2 linked regions of the Nordella sp. HKS 07 genome follow. The protein of the gene in region 1 binds, or shares a complex with, the protein of each later gene. Links are inferred from orthologs where the notes say so. Each region holds a gene or a part of one and is shown in the gene's direction. Other genes may lie near its edges. The genes, in order: G5V57_RS28495 and dnaN.

Evidence for each region.
Region 2: the proteins of G5V57_RS28495 (region 1) and dnaN are in contact, whole or in part, in a solved structure (PDB 1OK7), measured with the Escherichia coli proteins. The link is inferred for Nordella sp. HKS 07 from one-to-one orthologs.

What each region holds. Positions count from the first base shown.
Region 1 is NZ_CP049258.1:6,049,912-6,057,903, reverse strand. Bases 1-2,940 are described here. They hold G5V57_RS28495 (DNA polymerase IV), read left to right. Parts: upstream 1-776; coding sequence 777-2,105; downstream 2,106-2,940. Other genes in these bases: G5V57_RS28490 (cell envelope integrity EipB family protein), read right to left, coding at 2,182-2,940; G5V57_RS28500 (glutathione S-transferase family protein), read right to left, coding at 37-687; G5V57_RS28505 (DUF3572 domain-containing protein), read left to right, coding at 1-21. Also shown: more of G5V57_RS28490, read right to left, coding at 2,941-3,024; G5V57_RS28485 (D-glycerate dehydrogenase), read left to right, coding at 3,076-4,047; G5V57_RS28480 (RidA family protein), read left to right, coding at 4,068-4,532; G5V57_RS28475 (glycerophosphodiester phosphodiesterase family protein), read left to right, coding at 4,536-5,294; G5V57_RS28470 (GNAT family N-acetyltransferase), read left to right, coding at 5,414-6,565; G5V57_RS28465 (HIT family protein), read left to right, coding at 6,578-7,012; G5V57_RS28460 (FAD/NAD(P)-binding protein), read left to right, coding at 7,014-7,992. UniProt on the Escherichia coli protein: Poorly processive, error-prone DNA polymerase involved in translesion repair and untargeted mutagenesis. Copies undamaged DNA at stalled replication forks, which arise in vivo from mismatched or misaligned primer ends.
Region 2 is NZ_CP049258.1:2,928,520-2,944,318, reverse strand. What follows is about bases 5,799-8,781. They hold dnaN (DNA polymerase III subunit beta), read left to right. Parts: upstream 5,799-6,725; coding sequence 6,726-7,838; downstream 7,839-8,781. Other genes in these bases: recF (DNA replication/repair protein RecF), read left to right, coding at 8,088-8,781; dnaA (chromosomal replication initiator protein DnaA), read left to right, coding at 5,799-6,586. Outside these bases: mutM (bifunctional DNA-formamidopyrimidine glycosylase/DNA-(apurinic or apyrimidinic site) lyase), read left to right, coding at 1-323; G5V57_RS13880 (enoyl-CoA hydratase), read left to right, coding at 366-1,139; G5V57_RS13875 (sulfite exporter TauE/SafE family protein), read right to left, coding at 1,126-1,878; G5V57_RS35215 (Hsp70 family protein), read right to left, coding at 1,897-2,244; G5V57_RS13865 (hypothetical protein), read left to right, coding at 3,428-4,138; rpsT (30S ribosomal protein S20), read left to right, coding at 4,268-4,531; more of dnaA, read left to right, coding at 5,147-5,798; more of recF, read left to right, coding at 8,782-9,227; gyrB (DNA topoisomerase (ATP-hydrolyzing) subunit B), read left to right, coding at 9,227-11,653; rpsA (30S ribosomal protein S1), read left to right, coding at 12,061-13,779; signal peptide peptidase SppA, read left to right, coding at 14,051-15,001; ihfB (integration host factor subunit beta), read left to right, coding at 15,023-15,310; G5V57_RS13820 (lipopolysaccharide assembly protein LapA domain-containing protein), read left to right, coding at 15,307-15,645; G5V57_RS13815 (ornithine cyclodeaminase family protein), read left to right, coding at 15,642-15,799. UniProt on the Escherichia coli protein: Confers DNA tethering and processivity to DNA polymerases and other proteins. Acts as a clamp, forming a ring around DNA (a reaction catalyzed by the clamp-loading complex) which diffuses in an ATP-independent manner freely and bidirectionally along dsDNA.

The sequences.
Region 1 (7,992 bases):
GCGCTTTCCCGCGCCAGATAACGATCACTTCAGCGCTTAAGCCGCCTCGGCGATGCGGGCCTCGAGCGCGCCATGGGCTTCGAGCGCGGCCTTGAGACGCGGCCGTGCCCGCACATGCGCCACCACCGAGGCGATATGGGGATAGCGGTTGAGCACAGCCTGTTCTGAGGGATGGCCCCAGATCGTTAGCATGAACAGATAGATATCGGCGGCCGAGTAGCTGTCGCCCGTCACGAATGGTCCATCTTCCGCAAGCCGCGCCTCGATGATCCCGAACAGGTCCAGGCTCCTCTGAACCGATTTGCGGCGGATGACGGCGATCTGCTCCTCGCTGTCGGCGAGCGCCCTGGCGTCGAAAGCGAGCTCGATAGCGGGATAGATATTGGTGGCCATCAAGACGAGGCTCGACAGATAGACCGCGTGATCGTTGCTGCCGATCGGCGGCGCCAGCCCCGCTTCGGGATGCGCGTCGGTGAGGAAGGCGACGATGGCGGCCGATTCGGTTATGGCCCGCCCATCGGGTAGTCCCAGTGCCGGAATGAGTCCCAAGGGACTGATCTCACGGAATTCCCGCGCCCTCACCTGCTCCGGCGTCAGCCAGATATTCTGATAGGGAACGCCAAGCTCTTCGAGCACCAGATGGGCCGAGAGCGAACCCCATCTCTTCACATTGTAGAGTTTGTACATGTTTCCCCCTCACTGCGTGACCGTACCCGCCCCAGTCAACTCCATTTAAGGCGGCTGCGCAACGCGATGATGACGGATAGAATGCCGGCATGGGACAGGACCAGGGTGCAGCGGCCTTTTGCCGGGATTGCTTCAAGCCGGCGGGCGATGGCGACCGCCGCTGCGCATCCTGCCGCTCGCCAAGGCTCGCGCGTCACCCCGAGTTGCATGCCCTCACCACCGCGCATCTTGACTGCGACGCCTTCTATGCGGCGATCGAGAAGCGCGACAATCCGAGCTTGCTTGACAAGCCGGTGATCGTCGGCGGCCAGCATCGTGGCGTCGTGTCGACCGCCTGCTACATCGCGCGCATCCACGGCGTGCGCTCCGCCATGCCGATGTTCACGGCCCGCAAGCTCTGCCCGGAAGCGGTGGTCATCAGTCCCGATATGGCGAAATATGCAGCCGTCGGCCAGCAGGTGCGCGCCCTGATGCTCGATCTGACGCCGCTCGTCCAGCCGCTGTCGATTGATGAGGCGTTTCTGGACCTGAAAGGCACTGAACGCCTGCATGGCCGCAGCGCCGCCCATTCGCTCGCGCATCTGGCGCTGCGGATCGAGAAGGAGATCGGCATCACCGTGTCGATCGGTCTGTCGCACAACAAGTTCCTGGCCAAGATGGCTTCCGATCTCGACAAGCCCCGGGGCTTCTCGGTCATCGGCAAGGCAGAGACGCTGGCCTTTCTCGCGGCGCGTCCCGTCGGCGCGATCTGGGGCGTCGGCAAGGCCATGCAAGCGCAACTCGCCAAGGATGGGATCACCATGATTGCGCAGCTCCAGACGCGCGAAAAAAGCGATCTGATGCGGCGCTATGGAACGCTGGGGGCGCGGCTCTATCATCTTTCGCGTGGCGAGGACACGCGCTCCGTGTCGACCGAGGACGAGACCAAGAGCATCAGCGCCGAGACGACCTTCGATGAGGATATCAGCGACTACAGGGCGCTGGAGCGCATCCTCTGGCGGATGAGTGACCGGGTGTCGCGGCGCGCCAAGAAGGACAGGCTCGCCGGCCATACGATCACGCTCAAGCTCAAGACGGCCGATTTCAGAATCCGTACCCGTAACGCGTCGTTCCAGGATCCGACATTGCTGGCCGACCGGATATTCACGGCGGCGCAGCCGCTGCTGAAGCGCGAAGCGACCGGCACCGCTTACCGCCTGCTGGGGGTCGGCATATCGCATCTGGTCGAGATCGACCCCGACCAGGCCGAAGCGACACTCGATCAGCGTGCCGCGACCCGCGCCAAGGCCGAGCAGGCAATCGACCGGCTACGGGAGAAATTCGGCAAGGACGCCATCGACCGCGGCCTTGTATTCGATGCGGAGTTGAACGAAACGCCGAAAGCGTCACCACGGCGCAAGCCGGGGCCTATTCAATAAGCGAAACCTGGGTAGTGCTGCCTGATTGGAAAGGCCTAATGAATCCCGACTTTCGTCGGGACGACCATTAGATCGGTCACTCGCATTTCTGCTGGGTGAGCATCTCGAGCGACGTCAGATTGCCGGAGATGACATATTGGCCATAGTCGATGGAGAGTCTGCCGGCGACACCGTTCTCATATAACGGGAAACTGATCTGATAGTCCGGCAGTTCCTCGCTCGTCTTGGTGTCCTTGTCGTATTCGTAGAAGGTGATGGAGAGCGGCCAGGACCGCATGTCCTTCAGCGCCTTGTCGGTGTTGGCATCGGTACCCGGTTCCTTGGGCTTGCCGATGAAGGAGATCACCTTGTAGGCCTTCGAACCGGAAGCCCCGTCATATAGGATGCTGACGTCGCGGGTTTCGCCGCGCTCGGCCGCTTCCATCAGCCGCTTCTGATGCGCCATTGGGAAAAGGACGCCGGCGGGAAGATCAAACTCCTCCGGTTTAGGCTCACTGATTTCGCCACGCCCGCCCTTGCCGGCATCGATGTCGGCCTTGAGCCTGGTCTCGGTGTCGAGACGGTTGTTGATGAACTGCTTGTCATTGATCTGGAGCGAAGAGCCGTCGCCCGATTCCCAGGAGGCGACCTGGTTGTCGAAGAGCTGGGTCTCGCCTTCGCTGGGCCTCAGCTCCATGACACGGCGGAAGCTGGTCGACCAGCCGTCGCAGGCAGAACCGGTGAGTTCCATCACCATGCGTCCGTCGGCGCCCGAAATATTCGATCCTTCCGAGGATCGCTCCAGTTTCAGGTCATAGACGGCGCGATGCGCCCGGATATTCACCCCGGCCCACGCATTGCTGCCTAATGCCGCAAGGGCAGCGACACCTAAGAGAAGGCTTGCGCCGCGTTTGATCTGATGTTTTCTAGTCCCGGTCATATGAATCCTCTGGGCTCCCGCCCTCAATAAGCCAAACGGTAGAACACAACAATGGCCTCCGCCTTACCGCGCCTTCTCGTCACCCGCCGCCTGCCCAAAGCGGTCGAAGCCCGCCTGGCCAAGGCTTACCAAGCCCAGTTCAACGCCGACGACCAGCCGATGAGCGAAGCGGATATCCTCGCAGGCGCCGCGGACAAGGACGCCCTCCTGATCACCCCGATGGATAAATCCTTCGCCACCGGCATTATCGCCAGATTACCGCCCTCGATCAAAATCGTCGCGACATTTTCGGTGGGCCACGAGCATGTCGATATTGCGGCAGCACGGTTAAGGAACATTGCCGTTACCAATACCCCTGACGTTTTGACTGACGCCACGGCGGATATCGCCCTCCTGCTGATTCTGGGGGCGGCGCGCGGCGCCTCTTGGGGCGAACGCATGGTGCGGGACGACCGCTGGACCTCCTGGTCGCCGACGGCGCCTCTGGGCTTCGATGTCACCGGCCGTCGCCTCGGCATACTGGGCATGGGCCGCATCGGCCAGGCGGTCGCCAAGCGGGCGAAAGGCTTCGACATGGAGCTGCACTATTACAACCGGCGCCCGGTCGCGGCCGAGCTCGCTCATGGCGCGCGCTATCATAAGAAGCTCGACGACATGCTGCCTTTCTGCGATTTCCTCTCGATCAACTGCGCCTCGACGCCCGAGACGCGTGGCCTCGTCAATGACGGGGTGATCGCCGGACTTCCGGACGGTGCCATCATCGTCAATACGGCGCGCGGCGACATCGTCGACGACGACGCGTTGATCGCAGCCCTCAACTCCGGCAAGCTCGCCGCCGCCGGACTCGACGTGTTCCGCAACGAGCCCCGGATCGATCCCCGCTACCGGGGCCTCGACAATGTGTTCCTCCTGCCTCATCTCGGCAGCGCCACGCGCGATACCCGCATTGCTATGGGCATGCGCGCCGTCGATAATCTCGATGCCTTCTTCGCCGGGCGCAAACCCGGCGATCTTCTGACCTGACCAACAACGGAGACTTTGCAATGAGCCAGATCGACAAGAAACTCGCCGAGCTCGGGATAACTCTGCCGACGCCGGCCAAGCCCGTCGCCAATTATGTCGGCTGGGTGCGTACCGGCAATCTCGTCTACACGGCTGGCCAGGTCACGCTGAAGGACGGCAAGATCGAGTATCAGGGCAAGATCGGCAAGGACTTCACCGTCGAGGACGGCGCCAAGGCGGCGCGGCTCTGCGCCATCAATATCGTGGCTCAGCTCAAGGAAGCCTGCGGCGGCGATCTTGACAAGGTGAAGCGCATCGTGAAGCTCGTCGGCTTCGTGAACGGAACACCGGACTTCGCCGACCAGCCCAAGGTCATCAACGGTGCCTCCGACCTGATGGTCGAGGTCTTCGGCGAGAAGGGCAAGCATGCACGCTCGGCGGTGGGCGCCGGCTCCCTGCCCCTCAATGTCGCGGTCGAGGTCGAGGCCATAGCCGAGGTCGAGTAACCCATGCCCATGCCGTCCGCTTTGCGTCCATTGGACTGGCTCACTGCCCGGCCGATCGCGCATCGCGGGCTGCATGACGCGAAGAACGGGGCCATCGAAAATACCCGGAGCGCCTTCGCCCGGGCCATCGCGCAGAACTATGCGATCGAGTGCGACCTGCAGATGGCCGGCGACGGCGAGGCCGTCGTCTTTCATGACGAGACGCTTGATCGGTTGATGGAGGGCAAGGGCCGCGTCTGCGATCATTCGGCGGCCGAACTGCAGGCTATGGCGTTCAAGTCCGGCGCGGACCGCATCCAGACCTTGGGCGAACTGCTCGATCAGGTGCAGGGCCGCGTGCCGCTGGTGATCGAGCTCAAGAGCCTTTGGGATGGCAATGAAACGCTGGCCCGGCGCGCGGTTGCTGTGGTCTCGAACTATGGTGGGCCGTGCTGTCTCATGTCTTTCGACCCCGGGGTCATCGCAGAGGTGCGCCGGCTGGCGCCCGACCTCGTCCGGGGCATCGTGGCCGACAGCTTCACCCACGAGGACTATGACAATCTGCCGGAGGCGGAGCGCGGGCGGCTGCGTGAGCTGGCGCATCTCGGCCAGACCGAGCCCGATTTCATCTCCTATTACTGGCGGGAGCTGCCACTCCCGGCCGTCACCCGTTTTCGCGAAGCCGGCCATCCGGTGATCTGTTGGACGATCCGCAGCGCCGCCGACATCCCGGCGGCGCTGCGCGTCAGCGACCAGATTACCTTCGAGGGCTTCCTGGCCTGACGCGGATGCGAAAAGTGGGCACCGGTTTTTTGCAAGAACCCTGCGCTGATATAAAGAGTATCGATCGCGTTCATGAGTTTGGATTGCTTCAATCCAAACCCATCGCGATCTAGACGGGCATGAAGATCGAAGTCGTATCCAGCATCGAGAGCATTCCGGCAGCGGCGTGGGACAGTTGCGCCAATCCCTTAGGGACTCCGTTCAACCCATTCATATCTCACGCATTTCTCTCTGCTCTTGAGAAATCGGATTCAGCTGTGCGCAAGACTGGATGGCTTGGCCGGCATCTGGTTGTGGAGGACGATGCGGGGAGCATACTCGGCGTGGCGCCCGCATATCTCAAGTCGCACAGCCAGGGCGAATATGTCTTCGACCACGCCTGGGCCGATGCCTTTCAGCGCGCTGGCGGGCGCTATTATCCCAAGCTCCAGGTAGCGGTGCCCTTCACGCCGGTGACCGGCAGCCGGCTGCTGGCGCCAACGGTTGAGCTCAGGACCCTTCTGCTTGCCGCGCTTCGACAGCTTGCCGGCGAAGCCGGCGCGAGTTCCGTCCACATCACTTTTCTGCCGGAAGAGGACTGGCGTGATCTCGGCACCGCCCCGTGGCTCAAGCGCACCGATACCCAGTTTCACTGGTTCAATCAGGACTATGCCGATTTTGAGGGCTTTCTCGCCGATCTTTCTTCGCGCAAGCGCAAGAACATCCGTAAGGAGCGCGAAACGGTGGGGGCCGCCGGCATCGCTTGTGAATGGGTTACCGGTCGCGACATCACCGAGACCCATTGGGACCATTTCTTCGAATTCTATATGGAAACCGGTTCGCGCAAATGGGGCCGCCCTTATCTGACACGGCGTTTCTTCAGCCTGATCGGCGAAAGCATGGCGGACCGGATCCTTCTGGTTTTCGCCAGGCGGGCCGGCCGCATCATCGCCGGCGCCCTCAATTTTATCGGGTCGGATGCCTTGTACGGACGCAATTGGGGCGCCGTCGAACATCACGCCAATCTTCATTTCGAGGCCTGCTACTACCAGGCCATCGACTTCGCCATCGCGCGCAAGCTCGCCCGGGTGGAGGCCGGAGCCCAGGGGCCGCATAAGCTGGCGCGCGGCTATGTGCCCAGGAGCACCCATAGCCTGCATTATCTTGCCCATCCGGGTCTGTCGCGGGCGGTCGCCGACTATCTCGACCATGAGCGGCTGGCGGTCGCGGAGGATCAGAGCGCTCTTGCCGAGCACGCGCCATTCAGGAATGCTGTCGAGGACGACTTTTGATGGAGTATCGCAATGCCCGCCTATGATCCGAACAATGTCCTCGCCAAGATTCTGCGCGGCGAGATTCCCTCCATCAAGGTCTATGAGGATCAGGACACGGTCGCGATCATGGATATCATGCCGCAGGCCGACGGGCATGTCCTGGTCATCCCGCGCGCGCCCTCGCGCAATCTTCTCGATGCCGATCCGGCCACCTTCAAGTCGCTCTACGAGACTGTCCAGGTCATCGCGCGTGCCGTGAAGGAGGCCTTCGGCACGGAAGGCGTCCTGGTTCAGCAGTTCAACGAGGCGGCCGCCGGCCAGTCTATCTATCACCTTCATGTCCATGTGATCCCCCGCCGCGTGGGCGAAGGCTTGCGCCCCCATACCGGCAAGATGGCAGACCAGGCCCTGCTTGCGCGCCAGGCCGAGATGATCAAGAAGGCGCTCAACTCGCCGCAGACCTGAAGTGTCTCACGATGAGCGCGCGCTCGGCATGGATCGCCAGATCACGCGGCGGGAGTTTCTGGACGGCATGCTGGTCACCGCCGGCGCGTTTGCGGCGGCAGGGACAGGTACGGTGCTGGCCGAAACCGGCCCTGCCCCCTATCCGCCGGCCCTGACCGGCCTGCGTGGACAGGCGCAAGCATCCTTCAGTCTCCTGCACGCGCTGCGCGATGGCGCCTTCTGGGAGAAAGCCAGAGCGCCCGACGCGACGGGTGAGATCTATGATCTCGTGGTGGTCGGCGGTGGCATCAGCGGCCTGACGGCCTATCTCTATCGGCAGCAGGCGGGCGCCGAGGCCCGGGTGCTCATCCTCGAGAACTGCGACGATTTCGGTGGCCATGCCAGGCGCAATGAATTCACGGCTCACAACGGCACTAGGATCATCGGCTATGGCGGATCGCAATCGCTCCAGACACCGAGCTACTTTTCCCCCGCTGTGAAGCAGTTGCTGCGCGACATCGCCGTCGATACAGAGAAGTTCACGAAATACTACGACCAGGACTGGGCCGCGCGGCACAAGCTTGGCCCGGCGGCCTTCTTTTGCCGCGAGCAATTCGGCGTCGACCGGCTGGTCAGGATCGAAAGGAAAGCCGCCGGCTGGGTGCCGCGGACGCCGCTCAATCCCAAGGCCCGGCGCGATCTCATCGAATTGATCGACGCGCCACGCGATTATCTCTCCGGCAGATCGCGGCTTGAGAAATTCGATATCCTGGCGCGCATCAGCTATGCCGGCTTCCTTACCGAGACCTGTGGCTATGACCCACAGCTTGTCACCTATTTCCAGGAGGCGACGGAGGGCTATCTCGGCATCGGCGCCGACGGTGTTTCGGCGCTCGATGCCTGGGGGGACTGGGAGCCGGGCTTCGACGGCATGGATCTCGGCGATGAGCCGCATCGGACGATGAGCGCCAGCGCGCGGCGCTATCTCACCGATCCCGATC
Region 2 (15,799 bases), 3.1 Mb from region 1 along the record:
TCTATGTCTGCGAAGCGCTGCACCGCGCCGGGCTGTCGCCCAAGCGGCGGGCCAGCAGCCTCGTCAAGAAGACCGGCTATGATTCCCGGCTCGAGGATCTCGCCCGCAATATCCGCGCCGTGCTCACCGAGGCGATCGCCGCCGGCGGCTCCACTTTACGTGACTTCGTCCATCCCCAGGGTGAGAAGGGCTCGTTCCAGCAGGTCTTCGCCGTTTATGACCGCGAAGGCGAGAAATGCCCGAAACGCGGCTGCGGTGGCACGATCAGGCGCATCGTGCAATCGGGCCGTTCCACCTTCTATTGTCCCAAGTGCCAGAAATAGCCTATCTCTCGCCCGCGAAACCGGATCAGCGAGAGACCAGCCATGACCTATGAGAATATCCTTGTCGAAACCCATGACGGTGCGGGCCTCATCCGGCTCAACCGGCCGCAGGCGCTCAATGCGCTGAATGCGGCGCTCATTGCCGAGCTCGGCCAGGCGCTCAGCGCCTTCGACCAGGATCCGAAGATCGGCGCCATCGTCATCACCGGCAGCGAGAAGGCCTTCGCCGCCGGCGCCGATATCAAGGAAATGGCGTCCAAGTCCTATATGGAAGCCTATCTCGGCGACTTCCTCGCCTCCTGGGACAAGGTGGCGACCCAGCGCAAGCCGGTAATCGCCGCAGTGGCGGGCTTTGCGCTGGGCGGCGGCTGCGAGCTCGCCTTGATGTGCGACTTCATCATTGCCGCCGAGACGGCCAAATTCGGCCAGCCGGAAATCCAGCTCGGCGTCATGCCGGGCGCCGGCGGCACCCAGCGTCTCACCCGCTATATCGGCAAGTCGAAGGCGATGGACATGGTTCTTACCGCGCGTTTGATGGATGCGGCGGAGGCCGAGCGCTGCGGCCTCGTCTCGCGCGTGGTGGCGGTCGACAAGCTGGTCGAGGAAGCGCTCTCAGCGGCGAAGAAGATCGCCTCCTTCTCGCAGCCCATCGCCATGATGGCGAAGGAATCGGTCAATCGCGCCTTCGAGACGACACTCGCCGAAGGTGTGCGCTTCGAGCGCCGGCTGTTCCACGCGATGTTCGCCAGCGAAGACCAGAAGGAAGGCATGGCGGCCTTCGTCGAGAAGCGCAAGCCGGCGTTCAAGAACCGATAACAGCCTGCACGATCAGGAGCGCGCCGCCCAGGATCACCACGGCATCCAGGATACTGGTGTGCGCCTTGAGCGTCAGGCGGTTGGCCAGGCGCCTGGCGATGAAGGCGCCGGGCATGGCGGCGACGCCGATCACCGCCGCCATGATCCAGGAGGACAGCGGCAGCATGCCGGTCGACTGGAAGACCAGTGTCTTGACGGCGCCGATGACGATCGAGATGCCGGCATCGGTGGCAATCACCGCCGGGCCCTGGAGGCCCGCCGCCAGCAGGATCGACAGGAGCACGACGCCCGAGCCGGTGGTGCCGCCGACGAGGAGCCCATAGGCAGCCCCCGCCGCGGCGACGCCCTTGTTCGGCAGATGGCCGCGTAAGCGGATGAGGACGCGGCGCACCGGCACCAGAAGGATCAGCACGATGCCGATCAGCATGGCGACATGGGGGCCCGACAAAAGCGTGTAGAGATAGGCGCCGACGAGGCAGAAGGGCACAGCGCAGAGCGTGATCAGAAAGGCGCGCGGTGCATCGAAAGACTTCCGGAAGGCGAGAAGCCGGCTCGAATTGGTCATCAGCGCCGCGACCGCGATGACCGGCACCACCGCCTGCGGCCCGATGATCGGCACCAATACCGGCGGCAGCAGCAGGCCGGTGCCATAGCCGGTGACCCCGCCAATAATGGCGGCGATGAAAGCGGCCAGCGCCACCAGGGCGTATTGCGGCAGGCTCACATCGCCGTCGAGCATCAGGCTTCCCCTCCTAAGCTAATTCCTCATCGCCCAATCCTCGGGCCGCTCGGCGCGCCCGATCAGCGCCAGACCATAGGTGATCGATTCGAACTGGTCGCCGGTCATCAGCTTGTCTTCGCCGAAGCGCTCGCCGAAGACCTTCCATATCGCCGGGATGAAGGACGTGCCGCCGGTCAGAAAGACCTTGTCGATCTGGCACTCGGTGAGCCCGGCCTTGGCGAGCGCCTCGTCCACCGTCTCGGCGATGCGCGCGACATCCTCCGCGATCCAGTCCTCGAAATCGGCCCGCGTGATCGTCTCCTCTATGTCGATGCCGTCGCGCTGGAAGCGGAAACCGGCCTCGCTCGCCGATGACAAAGCCACCCTTTGCGGCCGAGACCGCGCGATAGAGCGCGAAGCCCAGATCGTTCTCGATGATGTCGATGAGCTTCTGAAGCGCTGACGGATCGACGGCGGAGCGCTCGAGCTCGATGAGCTCCTTCAGGTCGCCATTGGACTTCATCATGGCCAGCTGGTTCCAGCGCGCGAAATTGGCGTAATAGCCGTTCGGAATGGCGAGCCGCTTGCCGAAGGAGCGATAGTCCGAGCCCTTGCCGAGCCGGGGCGAGACGACATTATCGATGATGCGGTAGTCGAACGTGTCGCCGGCGATCCCGATGCCGCTGTGGCCGAGGGGCTTCGCCTCGATGCGGCCCTGCCGGCGCTCGAAGCGCATCACCGAGAAGTCGCTGGTGCCGCCGCCGAAATCGGCGACCAGGATGGTCGTATCGTCGCGCACCTGGCGGGCATAAAAGAAGGCGGCGCCCACCGGCTCATAGACATAATGTCCCTGCTCGACGCCCAGCCGGCCGAATGAGGCGCGATAGCGCTTCATCGCAAGCCCGTCATCAGGATTGCCGCCGGCGAAGCGCACGGGGCGGCCGATCACGATGTTCCTCGAGTCCAGGGCAAGTGCACGGTCGGCATGGCGCAAGAGGCTGCGCAGAAATGCGCTGAGCAGGTCCTCGAAGCGGAAATTCTGCCGGAAGATGCGCGTCTGCGCGAAGGACGAGCTGGCGGCGAAGGTCTTGAAGGATTGGATGAAGCGGTGGGCGGAGGAACCTTCGAGGAACTGCTCGACAGCCCAGGGCCCGCCTTCCATGCGCAAGTGCGTGCCCGCGCCGTCATGCTCCTCCCAGAAACACAGCGCCGAATTATAGGTGCGGTGGACGACGCCGTTCTGGGTGAAGCGCAAGGCTTCCGCCTCGCCATCGGGGCCCGCCAGAGCGATCACCGTATTGGTCGTGCCGAAATCGATGCCGATCGAAATATCGTCAGGTGTGCTGTTCATGGCCGCTCGGGGAATGGGGGCGCTTCCATAGAGCAAATCCCGCCAAAGTTGAAGACTTTGGCGAGAAGGATTTGCTCAAAATTACTTGGCGCGAATCCTCGTCGGCGAAGTCAGTCGACTTCGCCGGGATGCGCGCCGGCCACGCCAGGCCGGGAGGGCAATGCCTCAGATGCAGGATGGCGGGAAATATGCTAGAAACGCGAGAGGAGAGTGCGCATGCTTCTCTTTCGGTCATGGCGAATAGACGTGCGTTGCGCGGCCCTGCTGCTGGCGGCAGGCCTCGCCGCCGCGCCCGGCCTCGCCAATCCGCAGCCATTGCCCGTCGAAGCGCCCTGGACATCGAGCGATTATGTGCGCGCCATCTTCGCGGTCCAGAACGGCGTGATCACCTTGCCCCGGCGCGGCAACCCCAAGACGGAGGCTCTCTTCGACCGCCTCATCGACCGCGCCAATATCGACCGGCTGATGGCGGAAGAGGCCAGCCCTACGGCGAAGCGCCAGCAGATTCTGCTCATCCTGTCGGCGACCGGCGAATTCCGTAGCCGTTATGGTTATGCGGTGGCGCTGGGCGACGATGTCCAGAACGAGCTGATCGACATCCAGATCTTCCGGCTTGCCCTCATCGACCGGCTCGCCACGCTCGACATGCCGGACCAGACGACCTGGCAGCGCTTAACGAGCGCCATCGCCACCACCCTCCACGGCACCTTGGATACGCTGGCCGAGGCCCCCATCTTCACCGGCGACCAGCTCAACGCTCTGGCCGCGGCGCTCGCCCGGCATTACCCGATGATCCGGACCAGACTCAGCGCCGAAGAGAACACCGCGATTGCGCGCCGCCTGGAAAGGATGGCCGTCAGCGAGAGCGATCCCGGCCTCAAATCGGCGCTCCTGGCCGCTCTCGAGGCCTCTCGACACGACAATTGACGGGCCGACCCCATGCGACTATAAGCCCGCAATCCGATTAGGGGATAGGCAGCCGCATGCGCTTTTCGGCGCCGGCGGCATTTTGCATTGAACCGAAATCGACCGATTTCAACTTTAGGAAGTGATTTCATGGCGAACACAAGTTCGGCGAAAAAGGCGACACGCGTTGCGGCTCGCCGTGCCGTCATCAACAAGAACCGCACCACCCGCGTGCGCAGCACCGTACGCAAAGTGGAAGAGGCGATCGCCTCCGGCAACAAGGGCGCTGCGGAAGCCGCTTTGAAGGCTGCTCAGCCCGAGCTGATGCGCGGCGCGCAGAAAGGTATTCTGCACAAGAACGCGGCCTCCCGTAAGGTGTCCCGTCTCGCCAAGCGCGTGAAGGCAATCAAGTAACAGCCTGATATTTAGCCGGTTTTCCGGCCATCCACAGACGGCGCGCCGGGAAACCCCGGACGCGCCGTTTTTCTTGTTCAGGCCACTGACGGTTTGGCGCAAAAATTACCGTCACATTTCAATAACTTAGAAGAGTGCGGCGAAAGAGTTAGGCGAAGGCCGATGAATCCGCGCGCGCCCAATAATGGGAATCGAGTTTTTGTGGCGGTAGTGATCTTTCTGCACCTGTACCGGACGGACGATTGATTCAGGCATGCGAGTCAACGACTTGTCGACCCACCTCCTGACGTGCAGGACAAGCCGGGCACCACCTAAAGAAAAATCCGTACACGGAAAAGCGGCCAAGTTCTGTTGTCACGGCTTGGGCCTTGTGAGTATGGTCATTGGGCGCTGCCGAAGAGCTGCGGCACGAAGTGATGGGTAAGGCAGTCAGTAAGCAGTCAAGGTCACGACAGGGGCACAGAAGTGACCGGAATTTCTAATTCAGGTTCACCTTAGGTTCAGCCGAACCGGAAAGGAGTTGAACTTGCGGATCAGTCGATCCGCAAGATGGTAGTTGCGTGCCGAAAGCGCGGCCAATCGCTGTGAGTACAAGAAAATAGGGGTTTAGGTGTGATGACAGATGCGGCGGGGATCGAACTCAAGCAGAGCTGGAGCAGAATTGCGCAAAGGCTCAAGGCTGAACTGGGCGATGATCTCTACACAAGCTGGTTTGCGCGGATGGAGCCCGAGGAGTGTGTCGATGGACGCCTCGCTGTTTCAGTCCCCACCCGTTTCCTCAGAAACTGGATCGAGACGCATTACGCCCAGAAACTTCTGAAGGCGAGCGAGGCCGAGCTCGGCCATCTCGACAATGTCCATGTGAAAGTGCGCACGCGCGGCGTGCCGCAACGCCCGCAAGACGTCGCCGAACGGCGCATCCTGCGCGAGGATTTTCAGCAGCCCCTGATCCGCGCCGCAACACCGCAGCCGGCACAGGCAACGGCGCAACAGCCGTCGACCGAACGCGGCTCGCCGCTCGATCCCCAGCAGACCTTCAACAGCTTCATCACCGGCGGTTCCAACCGTCTAGCGCATGCGGCCGCCCAGCGTATCTCGGAATCGCAGCCGGGCATGCCGGTTAGTTTCAACCCGCTCTTCATTCACTCGGCGGCAGGCCTCGGCAAGACGCATCTTTTGAATTCGATCGCCTGGCGGGTGCGCGAGCGCCACCCCGAGCGCAAGGTGCTGTTCATTACCGCCGAGCGCTTCATGTATCATTTCATCGGCGCTCTCAGATCGCGCGACACGATCGGCTTCAAGGATTTCTTCCAGTCGATCGACGTGTTGCTGATCGACGATTTTCAGTTCCTGCAGGGCAAGTCGATGACGCAGGAATTCTACCACACCTTCAATTCGCTGGTGGACGCCAAACGGCAGATCGTCATTGCCGCCGATGCGCCGCCCGCACAGCTCGATGCCATCGATCAGCGCATGCGCTCCAGGCTCATGGGCGGCCTCGTCGTCGATATCGAGCTGCCGGAACTCGATCTCCGGCGCGAGATCCTGGCGCGCCGCCTCGCCGAAGTGGCCAAGCGCGATCCGCAGATCCGCGTCGATCCCGATGTCGTCGAATTCATCTCCAACAAGGTCCAGGGCGGCGGGCGTGAGCTCGAAGGGGCTCTCAACCGCGTCATCGCGCATCAGCAATTCTCGCATGCGCCGCTGTCGATCGACCTCGCCGCCATGGTGCTGCGCGACATGTCGGCCAATCCCGACCAGTGCCGCGTGCGCATCGACGACATCCTCAAGGTGGTTGGGCGTCACTACAATGTGGCGCGCGCCGACCTCCTGTCGCCGCGCCGGGCCCGCTCCGTGGTGGTACCGCGCCAGATCGGCATGTACCTGGCCAAGAAGCTCACGCCGCGGTCGCTCCCCGAGATCGGCCGGCGGTTCGGCGGCCGCGACCATTCGACCGTGCTGCATGCCGTGCGCAAGATCGAGGAGCTCATGAAGAGCGACGACCGGCTGGCTCGGGAAGTCGCCCTCCTGATCAGGCTCATCGAACAGCAGTAGCTCCGGGCCGGCCCGCGGCAGCGGATCCCGCGCTTTTGGCTGCGCCAATACTTGGATCGGTGCCGATCGCAAGTCTTGCGCGCCGCCATCAAAGGCGCCAATGTATCCGGCCCAATTGAGCTTACAGGATTGCGATACTATGCGTGTGACTATCGAAAGATCGGCCTTTCTCAAGGCGCTCAACCATGTGCAGAGCGTGGTCGAGAGGCGCAATACCATTCCAATCCTGTCCAATGTGCTGGTCCAGGCCAAGGGCGATGCCGTGAAGCTCACCGCCACCGACCTCGACATCGAGATCATCGAGACGGTTCAGGCCGAGGTGGCCCAGGATGGCGCCGTCACGGTCGCCGCCCATATGCTCTATGACATCGTGCGCAAGCTCCCCGACGGGGCCCAGCTCGAGCTCGACCAGGGGCCCGATACGGGTCGTGTCGCCATCAAGGCGGGGCGCTCGCGCTTCGCCCTGCAGGCGCTGCCGCCCGAGGATTTCCCCGATCTCAATGCCGGCGAGCTCGCCAACCGCTTCACTTTGTCGGCGGCCGACCTCAAGGGTCTGGTGGAGAAGACCCGCTTCGCCATCTCGACCGAAGAGACCCGCTATTATCTGAACGGCATCTATCTGCATGAGGTGGCGGCCAACCAGACCTTGCGCGCCGTCGCCACCGACGGCCATCGTCTGGCCCGGGCGCAGGTGCCCTTGCCGGACGGCGCCACGGGCATGCCCGGCATCATCGTGCCGCGCAAGACGGTGCTCGAGCTCGTCAAGCTGATCGATAGCGACGAAGGCGAGGTCGAGGTCGCCCTCTCCGCCTCCAAGATCCGCTTCACCTTCAACGGCCTGACGCTGACCTCCAAACTGATCGACGGCACCTTCCCCGATTATGAGCGGGTTATCCCGCGCAATAATGACAAGACGCTCGATGTCGATACCAAGCTGTTCTCGAGCGCTGTCGACCGGGTCTCGACCATCTCCTTCGAGAAGGGTCGCGCCGTGAAGCTCAATGTCGGCGACGGGCGGGTGATCCTCACCGTCAACAATCCGGATTCGGGCTCGGCGGAAGAAGAGATCGCCGCGACCTATGATGCCGAGCCCATCGATATCGGCTTCAATTCGCGCTATCTCCTCGACATCGCGGCGCAGATCAAGAGCGACACCGCGCGCTTCCAGCTCGCCGATGCGGGATCCCCCACCATCGTGCTCGATCCTTCCGACGAACAGGCGCTCTATGTCCTGATGCCGATGCGGGTGTGAGGACGGGAAACCGCAAGACGCCCTATCATTCCCCCTTCTTCCGCTTGCGGGAGAAGGTGCCCGAAGGGCGGATGAGGGTGTCTTTGGACGATTTGGCGACCTTTCAGATTATCCCGATTTCTCCATCAAGCAGGGACCGCTTGATCTCGAATCTGACGACAGGATTGCGCGACGTGGAGGCACACCCTCACCCGGCCTTCGGCCACCCTCTCCCGCAAGCGGGAGAGGGGGGAACAACGGGCGGTGTGAATGTCTTCGGCTGCCTACATCGTCACGCGGCTCACCCTCACCGATTTCCGCAATTACGACGCGCTGCGGCTCGATCCGGGGCCGGGCCTCGTGGCGCTCACCGGCCCCAATGGCGCCGGCAAGACCAATCTCGTCGAAGCCATTTCCCTGCTGACGGTCGGACGCGGCCTGCGCGGGGCCCTGTTCGAGGATCTGGCCCGCCAAGGCGCGCCGCGCGGCTGGGCGATAGCCGCCGACATCGCCTCGCCGCCGGGCGAGGTCAGGCTCGGCACGCAATGGATACCGGAAGGCGAGGCAGCGAGCCAGTCCCGCCAGGTGGTGGTCGACGGCGTGCCGCAACGGAGCCCCGGCATTCTCGCCCATCATATGCGGGTGATCTGGCTCACCCCGGCGATGGACCGCCTGTTCGCCGGTCCTGCTTCCGACCGGCGCCGCTTCCTCGACCGGCTCGTCGCCGCCAACGACCCCGAACATGCCTCGCGCGTCCTCGTCTTCGAGAAGCTGATGCGCGAGCGCAATCTCCTGCTCGAGGAGCCGCGCCCCGATGCCTTGTGGCTTTCGGGCCTCGAAGCGCAGATGGCGGAAGCCGCCGCGGCCATTGCCGCGGCCCGTCTCCATGCCGTCGGCGCCTTGCAAAATCATATAAAATTCCTACTTAAGGGGAGTGCTTTTCCTGCCAGCATCCTGGGTCTGCAAGGCGATCTCGAAGATCGCCTCGCGACCATGCCGGCCGTGCAGGCGGAGGACGAATATCGTAGACTCCTCCTCGAATCGCGAGGGCCGGACAAGGCGGCGGGACGCACGCTCAACGGACCGCATAGGAGTGACTTCTTGGTGACGCATGAACCCAAGGCCATGGCCGCGGCTTTGTGCTCTACTGGTGAGCAGAAGGCGCTGCTTATCGGGCTGATCCTGGCGCAGGCGTCATCGGTGAAGGCGGAAAGCGGGGCAGCGCCCGTCCTCCTTCTTGATGAAGTCGCGGCGCATCTGGACGGTCTCAGACGTGCCGGACTGTTCGAGACGCTCCGTCAACTGGGAGCCCAGAGCTTCATGACGGGCACCGACCGTGCACTGTTCGACGGGCTTGGCAAGACGGGCGATTTCCTCCATGTGGAGGCTGGAAAAGTGACGAGGCATTAATGGCTGATCCGATCAAGAAACAGGCCGAGGATTACGGCGCCGACTCGATCAAGGTCCTGAAGGGCCTCGATGCGGTGCGCAAGCGCCCGGGCATGTATATCGGCGACACCGACGACGGATCGGGCCTCCATCATATGATCTATGAGGTGGTCGACAACGCTGTCGACGAGGCGCTCGCCGGCCATTGCGACCGGGTGATCGTCGCTCTCAACGCCGATGGATCATGCACCGTCGCCGACAATGGCCGCGGCATCCCCACCGACATCCATCCGAGCGAAGGCGTGTCGGCGGCCGAGGTCATCATGACCCAGCTCCATGCCGGCGGCAAATTCGACCAGAATTCCTACAAGGTGTCGGGCGGCCTGCATGGCGTCGGCGTGTCCGTCGTCAACGCACTGTCGATCTCGCTCAAGCTGCGCGTCTGGCGCGGCGGCAAAGAGCATGCGATGAGCTTCACCAACGGCGAGGCCGATGCGCCGCTCGCGGTGGTGCGCGACAGCCATGACAAGCGCGGCACGGAAGTGACCTTCCTGCCCTCACCCGAGATCTTCACCAAGACCGAATTCGACTACGGGACGATCGAGCATCGCCTGCGCGAGCTCGCCTTCCTTAATTCCGGCGTGCGCATCGTGCTCACCGACAGGCGCGGCGTCGAACCCAAGGAAGTCGAGCTCTATTACGAGGGTGGCATTCAGGCCTTCGTGCGCTATCTCGACCGCACCAAGCAGGCGCTGGTCGACGAGCCGATCATGATGAGAGGCGAGAAGGACGGCATCCTCGTCGAATGCGCCCTGTGGTGGAACGACAGCTATCATGAGAACGTGCTGTGCTTCACCAACAACATCCCGCAGCGCGACGGCGGCACCCATCTCGCCGGTTTCCGCGGCGCGTTGACCCGCGTCATCAACGGCTATGCCACGTCGAGCGGCATCGCCAAGAAGGAGAAGGTGGCACTCACCGGCGATGATGCGCGCGAGGGCCTCACCTGCGTGCTCTCGGTCAAGGTGCCGGATCCCAAATTCTCGTCCCAGACCAAGGATAAGCTCGTCTCATCCGAGGTCCGCCCGGTGGTCGAAAGCCTGATCGGCGAGGAGCTCGCCGCCTGGTTCGAGGAGCATCCGCAGGACGCCAAGCAGATCGTCGGCAAGGTGGTGGAAGCCGCGGCCGCGCGCGAAGCGGCGCGTAAGGCGCGCGAATTGACAAGGCGCAAGGGCGCGCTCGATATTTCCTCGCTGCCCGGCAAGCTCGCCGACTGCCAGGAGCGCGATCCGGCCAAATCCGAACTGTTCATCGTCGAGGGCGACTCGGCCGGCGGCTCCGCCAAGCAGGCCCGCAACCGCGAGAACCAGGCGGTGCTGCCGCTGCGCGGCAAGATCCTCAATGTCGAGCGCGTGCGCTTCGAGAAGATGCTGTCCTCGGCCGAGATCGGCACCCTCATCACAGCGCTGGGCACCGGCATCGGGCGCGAGGAATTCAATCCCGACAAGCTCAGATACCACAAGATCATCATCATGACGGACGCCGATGTCGACGGCGCCCATATCCGCACCTTGCTGCTCACCTTCTTCTACCGGCAGATGCAGGAGATCATCGAGCGCGGCCATCTCTACATCGCCCAGCCGCCGCTTTACAAAGTGAAGCGCGGCTCGTCCGAGCAGTATCTGAAGGACGGCAAGGCGCTCGAGAACTATCTCATCGAGACCGGCCTCGAAGGCTCGAGCCTGGTTCTGGCGTCGGGCGCGGAGCGCGCCGGCCACGATCTGCGCCAGATCGTCGATGAGGCGCTCTCCGTGCGCGCTGCCCTCGATGCGCTGCATTCGCGCTATTCGCGCGCCGTCATCGAGCAGGCGGCGATCGCCGGCGTCCTCAATCCGGAAGTGCTTTCCAACACCGAGAACGCGCTCGCCGCGGCGAGCTATATCGCCAAAAGGCTCGATGCGATCGCCGAGGAGACCGAGCGCGGCTGGACCGGCGTTCACGCCGCCGACGGCAGCCTGGTGTTCGCCCGCGAAGTGAGGGGCGTGAAGGAAAGCTGGACCATCGATGCCAGGCTCATCGGCTCGGCCGATGCCATCCGCCTCGACAAGAAGGCGGCGCATCTCCAGGAAATCTACGCCAAGCCGGCCAAACTGCGTCGCAAGGATTCCGAGAAGGTCATCCACGGCCCGATCGATCTCCTGGAAGCGGTATTCGCCGCCGGGCGCAAGGGCATCACCCTGCAGCGCTACAAGGGCCTGGGCGAGATGAACCCCGAGCAGCTCTGGGAAACGACGCTCGACGCCAATGTGCGCTCACTCTTGCGCGTCAAGGTCAGCGAGCTCGACGAGGCCGACGACCTCTTCACCAAGCTGATGGGCGATGTGGTCGAGCCCCGGCGCGATTTCATCCGCGAAAACGCCCTGTCGGTGGCCAATCTGGACGTGTGATTTCCATGATCTGGTAACCCCGGCGAAAGCCGGTGGCCATTAAATTCCTATCACGCGGGCAACGCCGCCCAGACTGGTATCATTCAATTGGTCCCGGCTTTCGTCGGGATGACGCGGGGTAGCGGCTGCGCAGAAGACTTGCCGCAAGCCCCTGCTTTCGCTATAGGACCCGCATTCCAGGCCGCCCGCGCGTACGGGCGCGTTCACGGGGCGCCTTCGGTTGAACTGGAACCGGGTGCGCCCTCAACTGTTTCCGGACCATACTCGAGCTCAAAGCCTGGTTGGCCCTGTGTGCCGGAAATGACGTGGTTTGCCCGCCTGGCACCTATTTTGGTGACGGCGCCTTGCGGGAGGTCCTGCGGATATAGCCGTGGGCCAGCCTCGATTACTCAGGAAACCGAAAACACATGGCAAAAGCTGCCGAATCTCTCAATCCGACCCGCGCCGACTTCGAAGCCCTGCTCGCCGAATCCTTCGGCACCCAGACCTCCGCGGAAGGCTCCGTCGTTAAGGGCCGCGTGGTCGCCGTCGAGAACGACTTCGCGATCATCGATGTCGGCCTCAAGACCGAAGGCCGCATCGCGCTCAAGGAATTCTCGCAGCCCGGCAAGGACGGGACCCTCAAGGTCGGCGATGAGGTCGAAGTCTATCTCGAGCGCATCGAGAACGCGCTCGGCGAAGCCGTCCTGTCGCGCGACAAGGCCCGCCGCGAAGAAGCCTGGACCCGGCTCGAACAGTCCTCGGCCAATAACGAGCGCGTCGACGGCGTGATCTTCGGCCGCGTCAAGGGCGGCTTCACCGTCGATCTCGGCGGTGCGGTGGCCTTCCTTCCCGGCAGCCAGGTCGATATCCGTCCGATCCGCGATGTGGGCGCGCTGATGAATGTCACGCAGCCCTTCCAGATCCTGAAGATGGACCGTCGCCGCGGCAATATCGTCGTCTCGCGTCGCGCCATCATGGAAGAGACCCGCGCCGAGCAGCGTTCGGAGCTGGTGCAGAACCTCACCGAAGGCCAGGTGGTCGACGGCGTGGTCAAGAACATCACCGACTACGGCGCGTTCGTCGATCTGGGCGGCATTGACGGCCTGCTCCACGTCACCGACATCGCCTGGAAGCGCGTCAACCATCCCTCCGACGTCCTGTCGGTCGGCCAGACGGTGAAGGTGCAGATCATCCGCATCAATCCGGAGACGCAGCGCATCTCGCTCGGCATGAAGCAGCTCGACAAGGATCCGTGGGAGGGCGTCGCCGCCAAGTACCCGATCGGCGCCAAGGTCAAGGGCCGCGTCACCAACATCACCGATTACGGCGCGTTCGTCGAGTTGGAAGACGGCATCGAAGGCCTCGTGCACGTCTCGGAGATGAGCTGGACCAAGAAGAACGTCCATCCCGGCAAGATCCTCTCCACCTCGGAAGAGATCCAGGTGCAGGTGCTGGAAGTCGATCCGGCCAAGCGGCGCATCTCGCTCGGCCTCAAGCAGGTCCAGCAGAATCCGTGGGAGAGCTTCTCCGACAAGCATCCGGCCGGCTCGACCGTCGAAGGCGAGATCAAGAACATCACCGAATTCGGCCTCTTCGTCGGTCTCGACGGCGATGTCGACGGCATGGTGCATCTCTCCGATCTCGACTGGAAGCGCTCCGGCGAAGACGCGATCAAGGAGTACAAGAAGGGCGATCACGTGCGCGCCCAGGTTCTCGACGTCGATATCGAGAAGGAGCGCATCTCGCTCGGCATCAAGCAGGTCTCGGGCGATCCGCTCGAAACCCTGGGCGGCATCAAGAAGGGCGACACGGTCACCTGCGAAGTCACCGCCGTCGAGGAAAACGGTCTGCATGTGAAGATCACCGGTTCCGAGATCACCGCCTATATCAAGCGCGCCGATCTGGCCCGCGACCGTTCCGAGCAGCGCCCCGAGCGCTTCGCGGTCGGCGAGAAGGTCGACGCCAAGGTCACCCAGATCGACACCAAGAGCCGTCGCATCTCCGTCTCCATCAAGGCGCTTGAAATCGCCGATGAAAAGGCGGCGGTGGCGCAGTATGGCTCCTCCGACTCGGGCGCTTCCCTCGGCGACATCCTCGGCGCCGCGCTCAACAAGGCGAAGAAGGATGCCGAGTCGAAGGACTGACGATAACCGGGCCGGGCGACAACGCCCGGCCCCACTTTCCTGTAGTGTCGGGTCATCCGAGTGCCGGCCCCTAATTCTCGGCCCGATGCCTTAATTCTCGCATCGAATTGTCCGATAACCGGCATCCACTACGGACCGATGCCTCAACCTTCGCATCGGTTTGTCCGAAAACCGGTTTCCACTTTTCGGACCGATGCCTCTAATATTCGCATCGGTTTGTCCGAAAGCCGGTCTCCATATTTCGGACCGATGCTTGTAAAGGGCCCCTGCCATGGCGACCGAAGCTGAACTCATCATCGACCGCCGGCGGCTGAAGCGCCGCCTCACCTTCTGGCGCGTGGCGTCCGTGCTCCTCTTCATCGGCGCCCTGCTGGCGCTCGCCGCCGCCGCGGGCGGCTTCGATATCGAAAAGCGCAAGGATCATATCGCGCGGGTCTGGGTCACCGGCCTCATCACCGGCGACCAGCCCACCCTCGACCTTCTCGACGAGATCGCCAAGGCCGACCATGTGAAGGGCCTGATCCTGCGTATCGACAGCCCCGGCGGCACCACCGCGGGCTCTGAAGCCATTTACGAGTCGGTCCGCAAGATCGCCAAGGACAAGCCGGTGGCCGCGGTCATGGACACGGTCGCGGCCTCGGGCGGCTATATCACCGCCATCGCCGCCGACCATATCGTCGCGCGCGGCAACACCATCACCGGTTCCATCGGCGTGATCTTCCAATGGGCGGAAGTCTCGAAGCTGCTCGAGACGATCGGTGTCCAGATGCAGGAAATCAAGTCGGGCGATCTCAAGGCCGAGCCCTCGCCCTTCAAGCCGCTTTCCGAGAAAGCCCGCGAGGTCTCCAATCTGATGGTGCAGGACAGCTTCACCTGGTTCACCGGCCTCGTCGCCGAGCGCCGCAAGCTGCCCCTCGACAAGGTCAAGATCCTCTCCGACGGCCGCGTCTATACCGGCCGCCAGGCGGTGGCCGAAAAGCTCATCGACGAGCTGGGCGGCGAGGAAAAGGCGGTCGACTGGATCAAGAAGGAAAAGAAGCTCCCCGACGGCATAGAGGTAAAGGATTGGGCGGTGCCGGCCGAGGACAAGGGGCTGTTCGGCCTGGGCCTCAAGATCACCTCAGGGGCCCTCAAGGCGCTGGGGCTGCCGGACCTTGCCGAACAGGCGCAATTACAGAAACTTGACGGTCTCGTTTCGGTTTGGCACCCTTCTCTGCAATAAAGGGGGCGAGAGGGGAGTAACATGATCAAATCCGAACTGATCCAGAAGATCGCCGAAAAGAACCCGCATCTCTATCACCGGGATGTGGAGCGCATCATCAATACGATCTTCGACCAGATCATCAATGCCATGAAAGGCGGCGACCGGGTGGAGCTGCGCGGTTTCGGCGCCTTTTCGGTCAAATCGCGACAAGGCCGGCAGGGCCGCAATCCGCGCACCGGCGAGCCGGTGACGGTCGAGCCGAAGCACGTGCCCTTCTTCAAGACCGGCAAGGAATTGCGCGAGCAGCTCAACCGAACCGAGCCGTGACTTTCCGCCGGGCCATCAACTGGGCGATCGGACTGCCGATCGTCATCATCGTCATCGCCTTCTGCGTGGCCAATCGGCAATGGATCGAAGTCTCCTTCGATCCCTTCTCGCGGGCTGCGCCCCTGGCCACGATGTTCATGCCGCTCTGGGCGCTGTTCTTCGCCGGCATTTTCTTCGGCTTGATCGCCGGATGGATCGCCTGCTGGTTCGCGCAAGCCAAATGGCGTCGCGCCGCGCGTCAGGCGCGCATAGACCTCCAGCGTGCCCAGGACGAAGCGCAACGCTTCAAGCGCGAACACCCGGAACTTCTCAACGCCCCGCCTCCCGCTCCATGAAAATCATCTCCGCCGACCAACTCGCCGAAGCCGCCTCCTATCGCGATATCGTCGAAGCCCTGCGCCAGGGCTTCCGCGAGGATATCGCGACTCCGACGCGCCATCATCATGACACCTCGCCGGTCGCCACGCTGCTTCTCATGCCGGCCTGGTC